Regions from separate parts of the Viridibacillus sp. FSL R5-0888 genome, predicted to be linked through region 2. Evidence: a T-box and tRNA genes for the amino acid it is inferred to sense, from the RefSeq annotation. Region 2 holds a T-box; the other regions hold tRNA genes.
The links. A T-box is a leader RNA that pairs with one kind of tRNA and senses whether it is charged. The one in region 2 lies ahead of ileS (isoleucine--tRNA ligase), so its partner is inferred to be a tRNA-Ile.
Positions count from the first base shown of each region.

Region 1: it has a tRNA-Ile gene. The T-box ahead of ileS (isoleucine--tRNA ligase) is inferred to sense a tRNA for this amino acid. The anticodon was not compared.
Region 3: it has a tRNA-Ile gene. The T-box ahead of ileS (isoleucine--tRNA ligase) is inferred to sense a tRNA for this amino acid. The anticodon was not compared.

Region 1 is NZ_JBBPAU010000001.1:599,104-601,371, reverse strand. Features, by position in the region: rRNA gene MKY02_RS02940 (23S ribosomal RNA) at 1-580, opposite strand, end outside; tRNA gene MKY02_RS02935 (tRNA-Ala) at 677-752, opposite strand; tRNA gene MKY02_RS02930 (tRNA-Ile) at 767-843, opposite strand; rRNA gene MKY02_RS02925 (16S ribosomal RNA) at 940-2,268, opposite strand, start outside.
Region 2 is NZ_JBBPAU010000001.1:2,229,148-2,231,415, forward strand. Features, by position in the region: gene ileS (isoleucine--tRNA ligase) at 1-1,039, opposite strand, end outside; T-box leader at 1,094-1,333, opposite strand; gene MKY02_RS11085 (DUF3977 family protein) at 1,957-2,175, shown strand; gene MKY02_RS11090 (hypothetical protein) at 2,218-2,268, opposite strand, start outside.
Region 3 is NZ_JBBPAU010000001.1:105,415-107,682, forward strand. Features, by position in the region: rRNA gene MKY02_RS00545 (16S ribosomal RNA) at 1-1,103, shown strand, start outside; tRNA gene MKY02_RS00550 (tRNA-Ile) at 1,199-1,275, shown strand; tRNA gene MKY02_RS00555 (tRNA-Ala) at 1,289-1,364, shown strand; rRNA gene MKY02_RS00560 (23S ribosomal RNA) at 1,461-2,268, shown strand, end outside.

The DNA.
Region 1 (2,268 bases), 1.6 Mb from region 2:
AACTACTTGTAGGCACATGGTTTCAGGATCTATTTCACTCCCCTTCCGGGGTGCTTTTCACCTTTCCCTCACGGTACTGGTTCACTATCGGTCACTAGGTAGTATTTAGCCTTGGGAGATGGTCCTCCCAGATTCCGACGGAATTTCACGTGTTCCGCCGTACTCAGGATACACTCAAGAGAGAATGAACTTTCAACTACAGGGCTGTTACCTGCTCTGGCGGGCCTTTCCAGACCGCTTCGTTTAACTCATTCCTTTGTAACTCCATATAGAGTGTCCTACAACCCCAAGAGGCAAGCCTCTTGGTTTGGGCTATTCCCGTTTCGCTCGCCGCTACTCAGGGAATCGATTTTTCTTTCTCTTCCTCCAGGTACTTAGATGTTTCAGTTCCCTGGGTCTGCCATCAAGACGCTATGTATTCACGTCAAGATACTGCTCCATTACGAACAGTGGGTTCCCCCATTCGGAAATCTCCGGATCAAAGCTCACTTACAGCTCCCCGAAGCATATCGGTGTTAGTGCCGTCCTTCTTCGGCTCCTAGTGCCAAGGCATCCGCCATGCGCCCTTAATAACTTAACCTAAAAGTTAGTTATTAAGCCTAAAAAACTTAATAATAAAAAATGTGTTACTTAATTTGCTTCAATGTCGTTTTATCCAGTTTTCAAAGAACAATATTGGTGGAGCCTAGCGGGATCGAACCGCTGACCTCCTGCGTGCAAGGCAGGCGCTCTCCCAGCTGAGCTAAGGCCCCAAAAAAAGAAAATATGGTGGGCCTAAATGGACTCGAACCATCGACCTCACGCTTATCAGGCGTGCGCTCTAACCAGCTGAGCTATAGGCCCCTTTTGGGAAAATATATAATTGAAGTATGAACCTTCAAAACTGAACGCAAGACGTTAATCGACAGATCCAAGATCTGTTTCCGTAATTATCCTTAGAAAGGAGGTGATCCAGCCGCACCTTCCGATACGGCTACCTTGTTACGACTTCACCCCAATCATCTATCCCACCTTCGGCGGCTGGCTCCATAAAGGTTACCTCACCGACTTCGGGTGTTACAAACTCTCGTGGTGTGACGGGCGGTGTGTACAAGGCCCGGGAACGTATTCACCGTGGCATGCTGATCCACGATTACTAGCGATTCCGGCTTCATGTAGGCGAGTTGCAGCCTACAATCCGAACTGAGAACGATTTTATGAGATTAGCATACCCTCGCGAGTTAGCGACTCTTTGTATCGTCCATTGTAGCACGTGTGTAGCCCAGGTCATAAGGGGCATGATGATTTGACGTCATCCCCACCTTCCTCCGGTTTGTCACCGGCAGTCACCTTAGAGTGCCCAACTAAATGATGGCAACTAAGATCAAGGGTTGCGCTCGTTGCGGGACTTAACCCAACATCTCACGACACGAGCTGACGACAACCATGCACCACCTGTCACCAATGTCCCCGAAGGGAAAACTCTATCTCTAGAGCGGTCATTGGGATGTCAAGACCTGGTAAGGTTCTTCGCGTTGCTTCGAATTAAACCACATGCTCCACCGCTTGTGCGGGCCCCCGTCAATTCCTTTGAGTTTCAACCTTGCGGCCGTACTCCCCAGGCGGAGTGCTTAATGCGTTAGCTGCAGCACTAAGGGGCGGAAACCCCCTAACACTTAGCACTCATCGTTTACGGCGTGGACTACCAGGGTATCTAATCCTGTTTGCTCCCCACGCTTTCGCGCCTCAGTGTCAGTTACAGACCAGAAAGTCGCCTTCGCCACTGGTGTTCCTCCAAATCTCTACGCATTTCACCGCTACACTTGGAATTCCACTTTCCTCTTCTGCACTCAAGTCTCCCAGTTTCCAATGACCCTCCACGGTTGAGCCGTGGGCTTTCACATCAGACTTAAGAAACCACCTGCGCGCGCTTTACGCCCAATAAATCCGGACAACGCTTGCCACCTACGTATTACCGCGGCTGCTGGCACGTAGTTAGCCGTGGCTTTCTAATAAGGTACCGTCAAGGTACGTTCAGTTACTAACGTACTTGTTCTTCCCTTACAACAGAGTTTTACGATCCGAAAACCTTCATCACTCACGCGGCGTTGCTCCATCAGACTTTCGTCCATTGTGGAAGATTCCCTACTGCTGCCTCCCGTAGGAGTTTGGGCCGTGTCTCAGTCCCAATGTGGCCGATCACCCTCTCAGGTCGGCTATGCATCGTTGCCTTGGTAGGCCGTTACCCCACCAACTAGCTAATGCACCGCGGGCCCATCTAGTAGTGAC
Region 2 (2,268 bases):
CTGTGTAACGACCTTGCAAGTCGACTATATTCACAAAAGATAAGCCATTTTGTTGAATAGTTTTATAGTCATCTTCACCATAGGCCGGTGCAATATGAACGATACCGGTACCACTGCTCTCCGTTACGTATTCAGCTAAGACAACGATATGTCCTTTTTCGACAGTTGCATAATTGAATGGAGGCAAATAACGTATCCCTTCAAATTCATGTCCTTTATGCTCACTTAGAACTTCAACATCTTCACCTAGCACTTTTTCAACTAATGATTTTGCGACAATGAAGATCTCTGATTCTTTTTTAACTCTTACATAAGTTAATTCTGAATTCATAGCAAGTGCTACGTTAGCAGGTAAAGTCCAAGGTGTTGTCGTCCAACCTAAGAAGAATTCATTTTCTTTATCAGCTAATTTGAATTTCACTGTAGCAGATAAATCTTTTACATCTTTATAGCCTTGTGCGACCTCATGTGAACTTAATGATGTTTGGCAGCTAGGGCAGTAAGGTGAAACACGATGCCCTTTATATAACAAGTTGTCTTTATGCACTTTACTCAAGATGTGCCATACACTTTCGATATAGTCATTGCTTAATGTCATATAAGGATCATCCATATCAACCCAATAACCTAATTCTTCGGTAAATGAACGCCATTTCTTCTCGTAAGTGAAGACACTTTCCTTACATTTCTTAATAAATGGCTCTATACCATAACGTTCAATCTCTTGTTTACCCGAAATACCTAGTTGCTTTTCAACACCTAGTTCTACAGGAAGACCGTGTGTATCCCAGCCTGCTTTTCTTTCTACTTGGAATCCTTGCATCGTTTTATAACGTGCCACAACATCTTTAATCGTTCTGCCAAATGCATGGCCTACATGGGGTAGACCGTTTGCAGTTGGTGGACCTTCATAAAAAACAAACGGTGTGCTTCCTTCTCTTGCATCAACAGAAGCTTGAAAAGTATCTTGTTCTGTCCAGAGGTTACGAATGCGTTGTTCACGTTGTACTGTATTTTCTTTACCTTCAATCGAATTCATTGATATCGCTCCAATACTAAATTATATAAAAACATACAAAAAACCCCGTCCCAAGTAAGGGACGGGGTTAACCGCGATACCACCCTAATTCTATTGAAAACCGCTCAATAGCACTCAGCAACGTACAATCATACGTGTTCCTTTTAACGGCGGACACCCGGATAGACCTACTGAATCTTCAGACTATCTTCTCAGAGAGGATCTTCACATTACACTTAAACACTGACTTGCACCGATCTGTCAGCTCTCTAGGGAATAAGATGTAACGCTACTCTTTCTCATCAACGAATTTGTATGCTTTTATTGAGAATTATCGTAACAGAACAGAAAAAAATTGTCAAATTATTAAAGAAGGTATCTACACATTAAAGGAAATGAAAGAAGGGGAGGGATGATACTAGTTTATTGTTGTAGAAACCTGGATATTTAGAGTTTAGATAATGTAGATAGAGAATAGTGAAATTTAATTATACAAAAATGAAAGTTTTGTTAAATGGGATAACTGAAAATAGTGTAATCTAAAAAGTATATTATAAATTCAAAAGAATCTATAAATAAAATAGCGAATTTAATAGAAAAAGTGGGTTACACTATAACGTTTTAGAACACAGAGATACACAAATCTATTTTTCATGAACGCTCAAAGCAACCAAAATATGCGAATGAATACTTTTGAACCATTGATACATAAGCGTTTGTGAAGGTTTATTCACCTGTATTTTTATTGCAGAAACTATACATTTTAGGACGAATAAAGGAAAATTAATATAATTTTTATAAATATTTGTCACTTCTTGGAATAAGGTTTGAGTTTTGATATGTTACTATTATTTTTACCAATCTATTTTTTTCCGATAGGTAAGACAACAAATACTATTTACATTTAGTGATTAACAAAAGTGAAGCGGTGATCAAAAATGAAATTTATTGAAATAGGAATTGGCAACACGTGGATTGTTAGGACAGAGACAGAATTAGAGGAACGAGGTATAATAGGACCGATTATTTTAAAATCGGTTTATCTTCGAATTTGGTTATTTAAAACGGTAGTAATCCTAGATTCAAAGGAAGGTTTAAAGAAGTTGAAAAAGAAGCGAAACTCCCTTAAGTTAGTATTGGGTATTCAAAGTAAATAAGATAAAGAAGGAAACTTCGCATTTATGTAATTAAAATTTGTGCTACAGCCGTTTACGAAGTTCTTTTAGTTCGTCACCTATTTTTTTTATTTC
Region 3 (2,268 bases), 2.1 Mb from region 2:
AAGGGAAGAACAAGTACGTTAGTAACTGAACGTACCTTGACGGTACCTTATTAGAAAGCCACGGCTAACTACGTGCCAGCAGCCGCGGTAATACGTAGGTGGCAAGCGTTGTCCGGATTTATTGGGCGTAAAGCGCGCGCAGGTGGTTTCTTAAGTCTGATGTGAAAGCCCACGGCTCAACCGTGGAGGGTCATTGGAAACTGGGAGACTTGAGTGCAGAAGAGGAAAGTGGAATTCCAAGTGTAGCGGTGAAATGCGTAGAGATTTGGAGGAACACCAGTGGCGAAGGCGACTTTCTGGTCTGTAACTGACACTGAGGCGCGAAAGCGTGGGGAGCAAACAGGATTAGATACCCTGGTAGTCCACGCCGTAAACGATGAGTGCTAAGTGTTAGGGGGTTTCCGCCCCTTAGTGCTGCAGCTAACGCATTAAGCACTCCGCCTGGGGAGTACGGCCGCAAGGTTGAAACTCAAAGGAATTGACGGGGGCCCGCACAAGCGGTGGAGCATGTGGTTTAATTCGAAGCAACGCGAAGAACCTTACCAGGTCTTGACATCCCAATGACCGCTCTAGAGATAGAGTTTTCCCTTCGGGGACATTGGTGACAGGTGGTGCATGGTTGTCGTCAGCTCGTGTCGTGAGATGTTGGGTTAAGTCCCGCAACGAGCGCAACCCTTGATCTTAGTTGCCATCATTTAGTTGGGCACTCTAAGGTGACTGCCGGTGACAAACCGGAGGAAGGTGGGGATGACGTCAAATCATCATGCCCCTTATGACCTGGGCTACACACGTGCTACAATGGACGATACAAAGAGTCGCTAACTCGCGAGGGTATGCTAATCTCATAAAATCGTTCTCAGTTCGGATTGTAGGCTGCAACTCGCCTACATGAAGCCGGAATCGCTAGTAATCGTGGATCAGCATGCCACGGTGAATACGTTCCCGGGCCTTGTACACACCGCCCGTCACACCACGAGAGTTTGTAACACCCGAAGTCGGTGAGGTAACCTTTATGGAGCCAGCCGCCGAAGGTGGGATAGATGATTGGGGTGAAGTCGTAACAAGGTAGCCGTATCGGAAGGTGCGGCTGGATCACCTCCTTTCTAAGGATAATTACGGAAACAGATCTTGGATCTGTCGATTAACGTCTTGCGTTCAGTTTTGAAGGTTTATAAAACCTTATATTTTTCCGAAAAAGGGGCCTATAGCTCAGCTGGTTAGAGCGCACGCCTGATAAGCGTGAGGTCGATGGTTCGAGTCCATTTAGGCCCACCATTTTTCTTTTTTTGGGGCCTTAGCTCAGCTGGGAGAGCGCCTGCCTTGCACGCAGGAGGTCAGCGGTTCGATCCCGCTAGGCTCCACCAATATTGTTCTTTGAAAACTGGATAAAACGACATTGAAGCAAATTAAGTAACACATTTTTTATTATTAAGTTTTTTAGGCTTAATAACTAACTTTTAGGTTAAGTTATTAAGGGCGCATGGCGGATGCCTTGGCACTAGGAGCCGAAGAAGGACGGCACTAACACCGATATGCTTCGGGGAGCTGTAAGTGAGCTTTGATCCGGAGATTTCCGAATGGGGGAACCCACTGTTCGTAATGGAGCAGTATCTTGACGTGAATACATAGCGTCTTGATGGCAGACCCAGGGAACTGAAACATCTAAGTACCTGGAGGAAGAGAAAGAAAAATCGATTCCCTGAGTAGCGGCGAGCGAAACGGGAATAGCCCAAACCAAGAGGCTTGCCTCTTGGGGTTGTAGGACACTCTATATGGAGTTACAAAGGAATGAGTTAAACGAAGCGGTCTGGAAAGGCCCGCCAGAGCAGGTAACAGCCCTGTAGTTGAAAGTTCATTCTCTCTTGAGTGTATCCTGAGTACGGCGGAACACGTGAAATTCCGTCGGAATCTGGGAGGACCATCTCCCAAGGCTAAATACTACCTAGTGACCGATAGTGAACCAGTACCGTGAGGGAAAGGTGAAAAGCACCCCGGAAGGGGAGTGAAATAGATCCTGAAACCATGTGCCTACAAGTAGTTAGAGCCCGTTAATGGGTGATAGCGTGCCTTTTGTAGAATGAACCGGCGAGTTACGATTACATGCGAGGTTAAGTTTTAGAAGACGGAGCCGCAGCGAAAGCGAGTCTGAATAGGGCGAATGAGTATGTGGTTGTAGACCCGAAACCAGGTGATCTACCCATGTCCAGGGTGAAGGTAAGGTAACACTTACTGGAGGCCCGAACCCACGTACGTTGAAAAGTGCGGGGA